DNA from 4 places in the Neobacillus sp. GCM10027624 genome. Region 3 is predicted to be linked to each of the others. Evidence: riboswitches for the same ligand, from Rfam matches in the RefSeq annotation. Region 3 holds a riboswitch; each other region holds the start of a gene.
The links. Region 3 has a riboswitch for cobalamin ahead of ACFQZ9_RS10965 (ribonucleoside-diphosphate reductase subunit alpha). Riboswitches for the same ligand answer to the same signal wherever they lie in the genome.
Positions count from the first base shown of each region.

Region 1: another riboswitch for cobalamin. It lies ahead of ACFQZ9_RS09440 (DUF4430 domain-containing protein); the one in region 3 lies ahead of ACFQZ9_RS10965 (ribonucleoside-diphosphate reductase subunit alpha).
Region 2: another riboswitch for cobalamin. It lies ahead of metE (5-methyltetrahydropteroyltriglutamate--homocysteine S-methyltransferase); the one in region 3 lies ahead of ACFQZ9_RS10965 (ribonucleoside-diphosphate reductase subunit alpha).
Region 4: another riboswitch for cobalamin. It lies ahead of ACFQZ9_RS09470 (ABC transporter substrate-binding protein); the one in region 3 lies ahead of ACFQZ9_RS10965 (ribonucleoside-diphosphate reductase subunit alpha).

Region 1 covers NZ_JBHTHD010000003.1:881,047-884,867, forward strand. The annotation lists gene ACFQZ9_RS09430 (bifunctional 3,4-dihydroxy-2-butanone-4-phosphate synthase/GTP cyclohydrolase II) at 1-303, shown strand, start outside; gene ribH (6,7-dimethyl-8-ribityllumazine synthase) at 340-810, shown strand; cobalamin riboswitch at 934-1,121, shown strand; gene ACFQZ9_RS09440 (DUF4430 domain-containing protein) at 1,258-3,072, shown strand; gene ACFQZ9_RS09445 (DUF4430 domain-containing protein) at 3,131-3,821, shown strand, end outside.
Region 2 covers NZ_JBHTHD010000010.1:68,035-71,855, forward strand. The annotation lists gene ACFQZ9_RS14775 (bifunctional 2',3'-cyclic-nucleotide 2'-phosphodiesterase/3'-nucleotidase) at 1-365, shown strand, start outside; gene ACFQZ9_RS14780 (small acid-soluble spore protein H) at 419-598, opposite strand; gene ACFQZ9_RS14785 (hypothetical protein) at 730-1,029, opposite strand; cobalamin riboswitch at 1,157-1,352, shown strand; gene metE (5-methyltetrahydropteroyltriglutamate--homocysteine S-methyltransferase) at 1,649-3,821, shown strand, end outside.
Region 3 covers NZ_JBHTHD010000006.1:93,667-97,487, forward strand. The annotation lists gene ACFQZ9_RS10955 (RNA polymerase sigma factor) at 1-259, shown strand, start outside; gene ACFQZ9_RS10960 (phosphotransferase family protein) at 307-1,122, opposite strand; cobalamin riboswitch at 1,246-1,445, shown strand; gene ACFQZ9_RS10965 (ribonucleoside-diphosphate reductase subunit alpha) at 1,711-3,821, shown strand, end outside.
Region 4 covers NZ_JBHTHD010000003.1:887,072-890,892, reverse strand. The annotation lists gene ACFQZ9_RS09475 (FecCD family ABC transporter permease) at 1-610, opposite strand, end outside; gene ACFQZ9_RS09470 (ABC transporter substrate-binding protein) at 576-1,541, opposite strand; cobalamin riboswitch at 1,719-1,908, opposite strand; gene ACFQZ9_RS09465 (Dph6-related ATP pyrophosphatase) at 2,022-2,711, shown strand; gene ACFQZ9_RS09460 (ECF transporter S component) at 2,748-3,440, opposite strand; gene ACFQZ9_RS09455 (ABC transporter ATP-binding protein) at 3,419-3,821, opposite strand, start outside.

The DNA.
Region 1 (3,821 bases), on a different contig from region 3:
GGTTTATTAAATAAACTAAGAGCGTATAAGCTTCAAGAAGAGGGATACGATACCGTTGAGGCAAATGAAAAGCTTGGTTTTGGAGCGGATCTCAGAGAATACGGGATTGGCGCACAAATATTGAGGGACCTTGGGGTTAAACAAATGCGTTTATTAACTAATAACCCTAGAAAAATTAAAGGTTTAAAAGGATATGACCTTGAGGTTGTCGAGCGTGTTCCGCTACAAATGGAAATGAGAAAAGAGAATGCGAACTACCTTCGAACAAAGCACGACAAATTGGGGCATCTTTTACATTATTAAGAAAGAAAAAAATAGGAAACAAATGGAGGAAGCAGCATGGGACATATTTTTGAAGGTAATTTAGTTGGATCAGGATTAAAGGTAGGAATCGTAGTAGGCCGTTTTAATGAGTTCATTACAAGTAAATTATTGGGCGGAGCACAGGATGCCTTGAAAAGACATGGTGTCAGTGAAACAGACGTGGATGTTGCCTGGGTGCCAGGTGCATTTGAAATCACGTTAATTGCGCAAAAAATGGCGGAAAGCAAAAAATACGATGCTGTTATCACACTAGGAACTGTTATTCGTGGTTCTACTCCACATTTTGATTATGTGTGTAACGAAGTGGCAAAGGGTGTTTCTGCTCTCAATTTAAAAACAGGGATTCCAGTTATTTTTGGTGTATTGACAACCGATTCAATTGAACAGGCGATTGAACGTGCCGGAACAAAGGCAGGAAACAAGGGATGGGATGCAGCTTCAGCAGCAATCGAAATGGCCAACCTTTGCAGAACAATTGAACAATAATAATCAAAAAAGGCAAACACACTCGTTTGCCTTTTTCATTTAATTTAAACAAAGGGAATGTTACTCTGTCATTTCAAAAATATATACAAATGATAAAAAATATATAATAATAGATTTATCATAAAAAAATAGAAAAAAACAGGTGCTAAAATTATTAAAAAGTTTAGCTTAAAAGGGAAGTTTGGTGTAAAACCAACGCGGTCCCGCCACTGTATATGGGAGCAACCTATAAAATGTCACTGTCAATGGATGGGAAGGCGTAGGAAGCGATGACCATGAGTCAGGAAACCTGCCTGTTTATACAACACCGGAACCTACGCGGATAGGAGAGTGTTAAGCGTTAAAACGTCTCCTTGCGTTTAAACTTAACATCATCTATATACTCTCCTCCTCAAATAGGGGGATTTTTTTATGGGGATTTAGCTAACTAGAAAGGGAGAGACAAACATGTTTGGCAAACGTAAAAATTTGTGGATGGCGATACTTCTGGTAATTGCCTTATTCACAGTAAACTTTCAAACACCAGTAATGGCTGCAGCAGCCGGAAACCAAGGAAGCATTACCGTCATTGGTACGGATGAGACAAACCCATTATTGGCAGAACAAACCGTTACATACGATGAAAAAGAAACGGCAGCACAAGTTTTAGAAAAGGTCGTTGGTGAAAAGAATGTTGAATATACCCATTATGATTTCGGTGATATGATTACAGGAATTAATGGGTTAAAGGCAGAGGGAACAAATTATTGGGCTTTTTATGTGAATGGAGTAAATGCACAGGTTGGTGCAAGTTCATATGTAGTACATGATGGAGACAAACTAAGTTTCCGATACACAGACTGGAATAAACCATCAAATAATGTAGCTCTTAAAGTAGTAGATAATCAGAAAAAAACAGTAAACGACCTTAAAGCTGTTTCAATTATTGGACAACCAACAGCATTACAGTTGCTGCAAGTGGCTTTGGGAGCTGATAAGGTTGGTTTAAAGGATACAGATTGGGGTAAAATGATTGTTTCTATCAATGGCTTGAAGGCAGAAGACCCTTATTACTGGGCATTTTATGTGAATGGTCAGATGGCTTCAGTTGGTGCTGAATCCTATCAACTTAAAGCAGGAGATCAAATCAGCTTTCAGTTAGAGTCATGGGAGACCCCAACAAATGGCGGGGATCAGGGAGATACCGCTCCGACAGACAAACCTGCTACAGGTGAAAAGAATCCAGTAGTTGGTACAGTTTCGAATGCAACGATCCAAAAAGCTGTTGGTTCGGTTAGTGAATATATTCAAAAACATGAAATAAACGAATGGGAAGCAATTGCCCTTAAACAAGCAGGAAAAACAATCCCTTCAACTTATTTAGATAAAGTAAAAAAAACGGTAAAGGAAGAAAAAGGTAACTTTCGAAGGATTACCGATACAGAAAGATATGTTCTCGGAATCTTAGCGGCCGGTGGAGACCCAACGAATGTAGAGGGCTATAATCTTGTTCAGGCAGTCTATAATGGTAATGTTACAAAACAAGGATTAAATGGTGTTGCGTTTGCACTCCTTTCATTAGATAGCAATCAATTTAAAATCCCAACTTCAGCAAAGTGGACAAGGGAAAAGCTTGTCAACCTTTTACTCCAAAAACAAAACAAAGATGGCGGTTGGGCATGGGATGAAAGCCCAACAAGTGATGTAGATTCAACTGGGATGGTATTGAATGCTCTTGCTCCCTACAAATCAGATAAAATTGTAAAAGAAAAAATTAATTCGGCTGTGAATTATTTATCAAAAGAATTTAAAGACGCTAAAATCGATAATAGTACATCCGCATCCCAAGTGGTGATTGCCTTATCTTCATTGGGAATTGATCCAACCGGGACTCTTTTTTCTACAGACCAAAACAGTCTGATGCAATATTTATTGTCATTCCAAAATAAAGATGGCGGTTTCGGCTGGAAAAAAGGGGATGCAACAGATGCCTATTCCACTGTTCAAGGTTTTCAGGCCGTTGTTGCTTATAAGCTGTATACCCAAGGAAAAGGGTCAATATATCATTTACAATTAATGCCGCAAAAAACTAAAACGGTTAACAAAGAAACCGAAAAAGCTGCAACTGCAGTAGAGCAAACAAAAAGTGTTGCGAACAGAAACAATCAGGGGCACCACCTACCGGATACAGCAACAAATTCAGTAAACATTTTGGTAGCAGGGTTGTTATTGATATTAATCGGCCTTGCACTTTACATGAGGAAAAAGAAAATAAATGCATAATTAATTTTAACCTCCCTCCTGTATTTTACGGGAGGGAGCATTTTAAGAGGGGGATATCATGCAGAAATTGCTAAAATCCACGATACTTATCGTCATTATGCTGTTTACTTTTAGTCTAATCGGATGTGGCATGAATACATCTGCCCCACAAGAATCCAAAAAGGTGGAAACGGCGCCCATAGAAACAACCAAGCAGACGGATAAAGTAACAGAAAAAGCAAAACCAAGTAAAACGGAAGAGAAAAAAATAACGGAAGTAACTGTTAAAAAACAGGAAGACACAAGCAAGAAGGATATTAAACAAGTTCCTAGTAAAAAAACAGTGGAGGTCAATGAGAATCCAAGTACGAATGATAAGGAACAATCGAAAACATCGGAACAAAATTCCAAACCAAATACTAGTACTGCAGTAGTGAAGAAAACAACAACTTCTAGCCCAACTAAAAAAACAAATACATCTACGACCAAAACAGCAGAAAAAACAACAAAACCGTCTTCCCCCAAGCCGGAAGTACAAAAGCCTATTTCGACTGTAACGATGTCTATCGTTGGCCCTAAAGATCGCGGAACCATTATGGCTGCTTCTAAGATAAGCATTAAGGAAGGGGACACGGTATTAAAGGTTTTGTTGTCCGGTGCACAGAATAAGGGCGTTGCTGTAGATTATAAGGGCAGTGGTGCAACGGCATATATTGAAGGAATTGACAATTATTATGAGTTTGATTATGGACCAAAAAGCGGCTGGACTT
Region 2 (3,821 bases), on a different contig from region 3:
GCTCAAGTCGAATCGTTAATTTGGCCTATCAAGGGAAGCTGGTTGCGGCCGACCAGAAGTTTATTGTTGCCACCAACAATTATCGTGCTTCGAGTGCGACCTTCCCTGGAGTTAGTCAAGGTGAGATTGTGTTAAAGGCACCAGATGAAAACCGGCAGATTGTAACCAATTATATTCAGGCGCATAAACCGCTGAATCCAACTGCCGACCAAAACTGGTCTTTCGCGAAATTTAGCGGTTCAGCCGTTCCAGTGTTTGAATCCTCACCGATTGCACAAAAATACCTTGGACAATTCCCGAATATTAAATATATTGGGCCATCCGATGGAGGATTTGCAAAGTATTCGGTGGATTTGACGCAATAAGAGAGATCTTTAAAATAAAAAAGTGCAAACTTCTAGAAGTTTGCACTTTTTTATTAAGATTCCATTAGGCTTGATACAGAAACGCTTTGCTTTTGATTAGGCTGATCTAAAGGATGAATAGTAGCAGTGCCATTTTGTTGGTCAACATGCTCGATATAAATCCGAGTTCCGTTATACATAACATTTGCCATCGTAGTTGAATTGGCAATATCTTGAGCTCTTTGTGCGTCCATCAATCGAACCTCCTTTTCCTTTAACAGTATCCGCCTAATCACAAAGTATATACGCCTATTTATGTAGGTGTGTGGTGTTTCGACAAAATTCGAGTGGTGCCTGTCACCACCCGAATTTTGTCGAAAGCTATTTACTCCCTGACCCCGTCTTTGAAGTTTTTGTTCCAGTGTTTGTCACCGGAGTGTTCGAAGTCTTGGATGGTGCGTTCAAGGACGTCGAGGACCCATTTTTTTGTTTCGTTTACGGTGTCGTAGAAGGCTTTTTCTGCGATTCCGGAGGTTTTGATTCCGGCTAAGGCGTTTGAGGAACTCAGACGGCGATGTTCATCTGCTTTTTTGTCGAACTCGTCAAGGACATGCTGTACGAACTTACCGAGGTCTTTGTGTTCCTGTGTAATCCGCTGCTGGATTTCCCGCAATCTCTTGTCCATATTTATTTTCCTCCTTGATTCGAGAGTGATTTATTATATTAAGAAACCTGAAAAATCATGGATTAGAATCTCATTAAAAATTGCAATTTTTGGATGATTTGCATTATGATGGTAGAGTACTTGTTTAATTGAATAAGTGGGAACAGGTTCCTTGAAGCTTGGTTTCAAGGATGAAAAGGGAAGCTCGGTGCAAGTCCGACACGGTCCCGCCACTGTAAAAGGGAAATCAACGCAGTTTTTTGCCACTGATCGAGATGATTGGGAAGGTATGCGGCTGGTGATGATCCTTAAGTCAGGAGACCTGCCTGTTTCGACAACGCTGAAGACCTACGGGAAATAGGGAGGTGTTAGATTGGCTGCTGCTGATAACAGGGCGACGTATGTCGCTATCGATATTAGGCATTTCTAACTTTCTATTGGAACGTTAGAGATGCCTTTTTTTATTTTTAAAAAATAGCTTTCTGGGGTTGAAGACAAAAATGGCCCACTGATCTGGGGAATGTGTCTCCGAAAAGGTCGATAGGCGACAGAAATAGGTGCGAGGCGAGTCAAAATGTCGGCTATAAGTAACGCTGCGCGAACACTATGTTATTTTTCAAAAAGAGTAGGAGGAATTAAGATGAAAAGCAGTAATCTAGGGTACCCGCGCATTGGGGAAAAACGTGAATGGAAAAAGGCTTTAGAAGGATTTTGGACCGGGAAATTAGGAGAATCAGAGTTTCTTAAGCAAATAGAAGAAATTCGCCTCCACCACCTGCAAAAGCAAAAAAATCTAGGAATCGAGTGGATTCCTGTCGGGGATTTTACTTTTTATGATCATATGCTAGACCTAGCCGTAATGTTTGGCTGCGTGCCGAAAAGGTATAGTTATGAAGGTCAAGGGCCCGTTCCACTTTCAACCTATTTTGCAATGGCCCGCGGCAGTGAAAAAGCGGTCGCCTGTGAAATGACAAAATGGTTTAACACGAATTACCATTACATTGTTCCGGAGCTCGGGGAAGTTATACCTACCTTAACCGAAAATAGGCCGCTGCAAGCCTACCGGGAAGCTCGGGACAAACTTGGAATTCATGGAAAGTCAGTCCTAGTCGGACCTTACACGTTCTTAAAGCTATCAAAGGGATATGAGCCGAAACAATTGCCTGCACTTATTTTACAGATTGTCCCGTTGTACGCACAAATTTTACAAGAGCTGGCGGAAGAGGGGGTAGAATGGGTACAGCTAGATGAACCAATTTTGGTTACCTCTATCACAAAAGATGAAATGAAAACTGTTGCTTATATTTACAAACAACTGCAGGAAGCTGCGCCACAGCTGCGGATTATGCTGCAAACCTATTTTGATGCGGTTGAATGGTATCAGGACGTTATCGATTTACCGGTTGCGGGGATTGGACTGGATTTTGTCCATGGTTTGGAAAGGAATCTGCAGGCCCTCGCTACGTTTGGATTTCCAAAGGATAAAGTCCTTGCTGCTGGGGTGATTGATGGTCGAAATATTTGGCGTGCACATCTTTCTGAAAAAAGAAATTTAGTTGATGCGATCAAAAAGATTGTCCCTCAGGAACGATTATGGTTGCAGCCTTCGTCGAGCTTATTGCATGTGCCAGTTACGATTCAGCATGAAGGGAAGTTAGACCCAGTTATAAAAGAGGCTTTAGCTTTTGCGGATGAAAAGTTATTGGAAGTACACTGTCTGGTTGAAAGTGTTCGTGACGGTATTAAAGGTGAGGCGTTCGCGTTAAGCGAAGGGGCACTCAAACGTTTGAACCAATCCCCAGCAAGAAACTGTGAGGAAGTTCAGGAAGAGGTGTCGCGCGTCTGGTCTCAGCAGGTTGAGCGGGCTGCTACCTTTGAAGAACGTCGCGAAAAACAAAAGTGTTGGAAGCTGCCGCTGCTGCCGACTACGACAATTGGAAGCTTTCCGCAAACTTTGGAAGTACGTCAAGCACGGAGAAAATGGCGCAAGGGAGAATGGTCGACGGAACAATATGATTCGTATATTCAAGCGGAGATGGGGAAATGGATTGGAATCCAAGAAGAAATGGGCTTGGATGTACTCGTTCATGGCGAATTCGAGCGCACGGATATGGTTGAGTTTTTTGGAGAAAAATTAGGCGGATTTACGTTCACGGAAAACGGATGGGTTCAATCCTATGGCTCGCGTTGTGTGAAGCCGCCCGTGATTTACGGTGATGTGGAGTTTTTGCAACCGATGACGGTTAAAGAAAGTGTGTATGCCCAGTCGCTTACGGAAAAACCAGTCAAGGGCATGATTACAGGGCCTGTCACGATTCTGAATTGGTCGTTTGTTCGCGACGATCTGCAGCGCTCAGAGGTTGCTTTTCAAATTGCTCTTGCGCTGAGAAAAGAAGTGGAAGCCCTTGAGACGGCAGGGATTAACATGATTCAGGTGGATGAACCGGCACTTCGCGAGGGGCTGCCACTGAAGAAATCTGCTTGGGAACACTATTTAGAATGGGCGGTAAAAGCTTTCCGGGTAACGACCTCGACGGTAGCGGATACGACACAAATTCATACCCATATGTGTTATTGTGACTTTCATGATTTTATTGAACCTATCGATCAACTGGATGCGGATGTCATTTCGATTGAAACTTCACGGAGTCATGGAGAGCTAATCTCGACATTCCATCAACATGCCTACCATAAAGGAATTGGCTTGGGGGTATATGACATACATAGCCCAAGAATACCTTCATGTGAAGAAATTGTCGACGTCATCGCCGGCGGCCTAGCAGCCCTTGACCCAGCCCAATTCTGGATCAACC
Region 3 (3,821 bases):
GCCGGTCATCGGGCTGGAACGGTCCGGGGAAAATCTCGAGGAAGAGGTTGGAATCCGTCTCTTTAAAGAAGAGGTAAATGAGACGATGGGCTGTTTATCAAAGGAATTTCAGGAAGTGCTGATCTTGAAAATCCATTATGGTTTAAAAGAAAATGAGATTGCCTGCCTGCTAAATCTTAAAGCAGCTACCGTTAAGACCCGTCTGTATCGGGCCCGAAAGCAACTGAAGCATGCATACGCTGAAAAAGTATCAGCTTAATCTATGGGAAACGAGCCTGCCACTCATTAGAAGGGCAGGCTCATTTTTTAATGAGAATAATATTTTTTTAGAAGATTGCGGGTTTCCTGGAGTAATACCGCTTTTTCATCCGGGTGAACCCCCTCAATTAACCGGGCAGCCATGACAGGTATGGTCCATTTTTCGAGGTCTTCTAAAGTTAATAATGTTTGTTCCCGATATTCTTCAAGATAATAAGTGCAAAATCTGTTTCGGACTCGCTCGAGTGAGGCCCTCACAAAAGCTGGCATGTTTTTAGGCAAATAAGCATGTTTTAAAATGATATAAGTTCGCGCAATATCTCCAATAGGGTTGCCGCAAGCTGCAGTCATCCAATCAATCACTTTAACTTGATTCTTGGAGACTAGTATATTGTCGGGGTGAAAGTCGCCATGGCAGACCTGATGACCTTCAGGCAGTTGTTTCAAAAAATCACAAATCGCTTGCTTTTCTTCTGGGGTTAATAAATTGGTGTGTTGAATATTTCTTGTGAGGTAAGTCGTTTGTTTCGGAAGGGCTGCGCCATCTTTTTTATGAATTTGCTGGTGTAATTGTGAAAAAAGTTTTGCCCTGCCTCGGATGGCAAAGGGATTCCTTGTAAGCTGTTTTGTCAGACTGTTTCCATTTATTTTTTCATAGATAATTGCTTTCTTACCATCTATTTCTGTTTTCCCATTTACGAGAGGGGAAGGCAGCTGTAAATCTTGAATCAATATATTAGATTGATATTCTTCATCTACTAGACTTTCCGGAATTTGCAGATCAAAAAGTTTGATGACCTCATTTTCTCCCCATTCATACACTTCCGCTGTGTTTCCACGCCCAATCAATTTCCCTAATGCCATGGATTATCACCTTATTTTTTTAGATAAATATTACCAATATATAGAAGCGAAAACAATTAAACTTGAAAAAATAATTCTATTACTATATATTGATTTTAATGAGAATTAAAACAACTACATATTGTGTTAGCCTTAAGTTAGGATGCCAAACGGCTTAAAAGGGAATCTGGTGAGAATCCAGAGCTGCCCCCGCAACTGTAAATGCAGACGAAATGAGCGATGACCACTGTATAAGTTTCTTGTGAAAACAGGTGCTTATACGGGAAGGGCTCAGAGTAGGGAGAAGCATGAGTCAGGAGACCTGTCCTAATTTGAGATGTTTCACTTCCTCGGGGATTGGGAGCTGGAACGGTGGCAAATTAGGTCAAGGAAGGCATGCTTTCTTGAATCCTCTTTTCTGTTGTCGTTTCATCCGCTCGAATCCGCCCCGAGCGGATTTTTTTATTGGCCAGTTTCAGCGCCTAGCCCCTCGAGGTTGCTTCGGCCCTGACGATGAAGTCAAAGAACGACTTCACCGTCAGGTCCTCCAGCACTTGTCGGGGCTGACCAAGGCGCTTACACTTTTCTATTTTTAGGAGGAATTTTTCAATGATCACGAAAGAATACGTTTTCGAGGTAATCCAGCAGGCAGCAGAGCAATATAGTCTTGATACTGCAGAACTCGTTCAAAAAATACAAGATGCACCGGAAAAAGAACAAACTCAGCAAGCTCTTATGTACGCTCTCAATCGGATTGCGATGGATCAGCCCAATTGGACATTTGTTGCTGCACGATTGTATTTGCAGGAATTATATAGGGAGGCAGCACGTAATCGTGGTTATTCACAGGAGGAACAATATGGTGACTTTTATCAGTTAATTAGGACTTTAACGGAAAAAGGGATCTATTCTAGTGAACTATTGGATTCTTATGGGCAGGGTGAGATCGAGCAGCTGGGCAGAGAAATCATACCTGAACGCGATCACTTGTTTAACTACATAGGATTATTTTTATTGGCCGATCGATATTTAGCCAAGGATTATGAGCGAAATTTGTATGAGCTTCCGCAGGAAAGGTTCATGGTCATTGCGATGACATTGATGCAAAAAGAGCAGCCCCACCGACGATTAGCTTTGGTCAAAGAAGCCTACTGGGCAATGAGCAATCTTTATATGACCGTGGCAACACCAACCTTGTCCAACGCGGGAAAAAGCTTTGGTCAGCTGTCTTCCTGTTTTATTGATACCGTTGACGATTCGCTTGATGGGATTTATTTAAACAATTGGGACAGTGCCAGATTAAGTAAGGATGGCGGCGGAATTGGAATTTACTTTGGCAAGGTGCGCGCCCTTGGCTCCGATATTAAAGGGTTTAAAGGCAATTCGTCAGGGGTTGTGCCGTGGATCCGGCTGATCAATGATACAGCGGTCAGCGTTGACCAGTTAGGCCAAAGGCAGGGGGCCATCGCGGTTTATCTCGATATTTTTCATAAGGATATTATGAATGGATTTCTTGATTTAAAGACAAATAATGGCGACGAGCGGCGCAAAGCTCATGATATTTTTACAGGAGTCGCGATCCCAGATTTATTTATGAAAAAGCTTGAAGAAGTCGACGAGAATGGTAGAAGTATTGGACAGTGGTGCACGTTCTGTCCGCATCAAGTGAAGCAGATAATGGGCTGGAAGGACGAGTTTGGCCAGCCTCTTGGCTTGGAGGATTTTTACGATGAGGAGGACAAGCTTTATTTCACCGAAAAATATGAGGAAGCTGTCCGGAATCCGCTTCTTCCGCGCAAAACTTATCGGGCAATGGAAATTATGGCCCGGATTATGGTCTCGCAGCTGGAAACCGGGACTCCTTATATGTTCTATCGAGATGAGGTGAACAGGCAAAATCCAAATAAGCACCTTCTTGGGGCGGGGCGAACTTCTATTTATTGCAGTAATTTGTGCACGGAAATTGCGCAAAACATGTCTGCCTCTAGGGTCGTTAATGAGCATGTTGATGAGGATGGAAATATTGTCATTGTCCGTAGACCTGGTGATTTCGTGGTTTGTAATCTATCGTCTATTAATCTGGCAAAGGCGGTGCCAGCGGATGTATTGGAACGGCTGATACCGATTCAGGTCCGGATGCTGGATAATGTGATTGATTTAAATACGATTGCGGTCGGGCAGGCTCAGCTAACGAACCAAAAGTTTCGTGGAATTGGGCTGGGGACCTTTGGATGGCACCACCTGCTAGCCTTGAAAAAACTTCATTGGGAATCGGAGGATGCGGTCGGGTTAGCTGATGAGCTATACGAGGAAATTGCTTATTACACGATTCGTTCTTCGGTTGAGCTTGCTAAAGAAAAAGGGGCCTACAGCAAGTTTGAGGGTTCGGAGTGGCAGACTGGTGCGTACTTTGAACGAAAAAAATATGTGAAGGATCGCTGGCTTTCATTGAAGCAGGAGGTTTCGAGGTTCGGGGTTCGCAATGGCTGGTTAATGGCGGTTGCTCCTAATTCTTCGACGGCTAAAATTGGCGGATCCACGGATGGAATTGATCCAATTTATTCTGTAGAGTACGCGGAGGAAAAGAAAAACTTTAAGTTCAAGGTAACGGCTCCAGATTTGGATCATGTGACGTATGAGTATTTCCGCCGGGCCCGGCATGACTTGGATCAGGTCTGGAGTATTAAGCAAAACGCTGCCCGCCAGCGCCATATCGACCA
Region 4 (3,821 bases), on a different contig from region 3:
CACTCCCCAACAACCAGCCGATGATTTCCCTAAGCTCATCACCCGTTAAAGCGATCATCAGCGAGATGAGGGCACCTAAAAAAGAACTAAAAATAATCCCCGTTAAAATAATTGTTTCTACTCTCATCGAACGGTCAATTTTCCGTGCAAACATCAGCACCAAAAAAATCGTTAAAAAAGAAAAAAGAATGCTTAGGACTGGTAATGTGAATGTGCCTAAAACAGGAAGCGAAAATTGAAAAAATAATGTCAAAACGGCACCAAGTGATGCCCCGGATGATACACCTAATGTATAAGGATCAGCTAATGGGTTTCGAAGCAGACCTTGAAAGGCAGCACCGCTGATCGCTAGTGCTGCTCCTACTAATCCTGATAAGATTACCCTGGGCAGTCTTATGTTCATGACAATACTCTGATACATCGGGTCCACTTGCTCAAAATAATGGATTCCGAAAAGTGTTGAACTAATGATTTTAATAATGGAAAGGATCGGAACGGATACCGTACCCGTCGAAATTCCAAATAAAACGGCAAAAATCATGAAAACTCCTGCCGTAAAGTAGGCAAAATATTTATTATTTAAAAACTTCCGGATAGATGGCCTTTGCAAGATCCTCTACTCCTTCAACAATCCTTGGACCAGGGCGGTTTACTTTATCAGAATTCACATCCAAAACCTGTTTATTTTTCACAGCATTGACATTTTCCCAGCCTTTTTGCTTTAAAACTTTAGCAGCTGGATTTTTCACATAATATCCATATGTTGTGACAATCACATCAGGATTTCGTTTAACCATGGCCTCTTCATCAATTTTCACCCAGCCATTTTGATCTTTTGCGATATTATCCGCATTAATCATCCCCAGCATTTCATCCATAAAAGTGTTTTTTCCAGCTGTATAGATTTCTGGTGCCGGTGATACTTCAATTAGCACTTTTTTCTTGTCTTTAATTTCTTTGGTTTTTGATTGAATGGATGCAAGCTTATCCTTCATGCCTTTTATCAAAACAGGAGCTTTATCGGTTTCTCCTGTAGCTTTACCAATCATGTCAATGGTGTCATACACTTGCTCAAAATGATCGGCATTTTTTACAACTAAAACCTTAATCCCTGCATCTCTTAATTGCTGCAGCGCTGTTTTTTCAATATTTGCTGCGGATTCATGGGCTAACACTAAATTCGGCTTTAAAGAGATGATTTTTTCTACATTTATCTCTTGACCACCCACTTTTTCTTTTTTCGCTACTTCTTCTGGGTAATTATCAAAATCGGAAACTCCAACCACTTCTTTTCCAAGTCCTAGAGCATAAACAATCTCTGTATTACTAGGAATGAGAGAGACAATTCTTTCGGGCTTCTTTTCAATGACAACCTTATCCCCTAATGCATCTTTAATCGTGACCGGGAAAGCGACTTGTTCTGATTGCTTTTCACCAGCTGCATTCTTGTTTTCTTTTCCTTGATCCTGTTTTTCAGCGCAACCTGCTAATACCCCTATGATTAACATCATTGCTAACAAAAGCGAATACCATTTTTTCATGTTTCTTCCTCCTGCTTTTAAGTCTGTGATGATTCTTTTATCAATAAAAATATGGTTTTGCACCAAACAAAAAAACATCCCCACTTGTAATGGAGATGTTGGTTTGATTAGATTCAATTACTCTAGAAAAGTAAAAGGAGTCTATCCTTCCACACCTCCCTATCCTCGTAGGTTTTTGGCGCACTTCGAAATTAGGCAGGTTTCCTGGCTCATGATCATCGCTTCCTATGCCTTCCCATCAATAAGACAGTGACATTTTATAGGTTGCTCTCATTTACAGTGGCGGGACCGCGTTGGTTTTGCACCAACTTCCCTTTTAAGCTTAAAATCTTTAAAAGATTTTAGCACCTAATTCTTTTTTATATTTTTTATGATAGATTCATTATATAGTATCACAAAATAGTTTGTATATAATTTTGGAAAAATCTCCATTGTTTTCATCTTACATTCCTATTATCCTAAGTAAAGAGGTGAAATAGCTTGAAAAAAAGAATTGTAGTATCTTTTAGTGGTGGAAAAGATTCGACACTTGCCCTGTATCGCTTGATTCGTTCAGGCGAATGGGAGATTGACTCGTTATTAACCACTATTTCTGAGGAAGATTATCGGACAAATGCACATGGCGTCCGGGAGAAATTATTAGAGCAGCAAGCACTTTCTCTTGGGCTGCCGCTTAGAAAAGTGTATCTTCCCGAGAATCGGACGAATGAAATCTATCAACAAAGGATGGGGGACGCCTTCCAACAAATCGTAAAGGACGGAATCACCGATATCATGTTTGGGGATATTCACCTTCAGGATATTAAAGATTACCGTGAAAAAATGGTAAGGAACCACTCCCTCAATGCAATTTTTCCGGTTTGGGGGGAAGATTCTAAACGGTTAATTGCTGAATTTTTAAATTCTGGGTTTAAAACTGTTGTAACCTGTGTTAATGGGAATCGCTTGGATTCATCTTTTACAGGCAGAGTAATCGACGAGAAATTTTTACAGGATCTCCCACACGGAGTGGATCATTGCGGCGAAAATGGAGAATTTCATACCTTTGTTTTTGACGGACCATTATTTTCGAAACCGGTTAACTTTAAACTTTCCAATGAGATTACGGAAAAAACCGACCCTCATACGAATCAAAATTGTTTTTATTTTATCGATTTAGTTCCTTATTAAATGCAAAGGCAAGCGGAACCCGCTTGCCCATTAATTTTATTCAAGAAGACCATATTTCCGCTTAAATCTGCGCAAAATTTTTACCCACCCAGTACCAAAAACAAGAAGAAAGAAAACATTCGACACAGCGTGCATGAAATCAAACAGTGCACTTCCAGCGAAATAAGTAAGAAATGCCTTCAATGTCATTGTAGTCCCCGATTGAGAAAAGGAGAGAAATCCCCAGAGGTTCATAATCCAGCCAAATAAAAACCCCCAGACCACACCAAACAAAACTCTTCCCCACTTCCAATTCATGAGCTTCGTTTTTCGGAAAAGTCCGGCCGTCAATCCGACAAGGCCCCATGCAGCCATCTGCCAGGGTGTCCAGGGTCCTTGACCGAGAATCATGTTAGAGGCGAGGGCCGCAACCGCCCCGATAATAAAGCCGCTTTCAGCGCCGAAAACAAAGCCTGACATCATAATCACAAATGTCGTTGGCTGTACACTTGGGATCGAAGCAAATGGAATTCTGCCTACGGCCGCAATGGAGGCTAAAACCGATAGCAATACTAATTCCCTCGGTTCCACTTTTCGTCTTTCAAATCGAAATAATAATAACCCAAAGGAAAGAAGTAAGATGGCAAAGCTCATTGCCAAATAATGATCGTCCCACTTTACTGCTAAAAATAATAGTCCAAAAAAGAAACACAGGAATGAACCGAATGCTAAGACCTTTGTAGTACGCATTGCAGTGCCTCCTGGATGGTGAGCACATGCTGATTAGGGAGGTTGCGAAACAGCCTTTGCACCATTGTTGTATAAAAGAAATTCCCTTTAAAGAATTGTTCCGCTGTACCCTCGGCAGTAATTTTGCCTTGGAACATCATTCCGCATTTTGTAGCGTGTTGGGCTGCAAACTCAACATCATGTGTGGACATTAGAATTGTGATTCCTTGCAAATTCAAATCGGTAAGGATTTTAGCCAAATTTTCTTTAGAAATCGGGTCTAACCCCTTTGTGGGTTCGTCTAAGAAAAGTACCTCAGGCTTCCTTAACAATAAACAGGCGAGCGCTGCTTTTTGAAGCTCACCACCGCTTAGATCATAAGGATGACTGTCAAGCAAATCA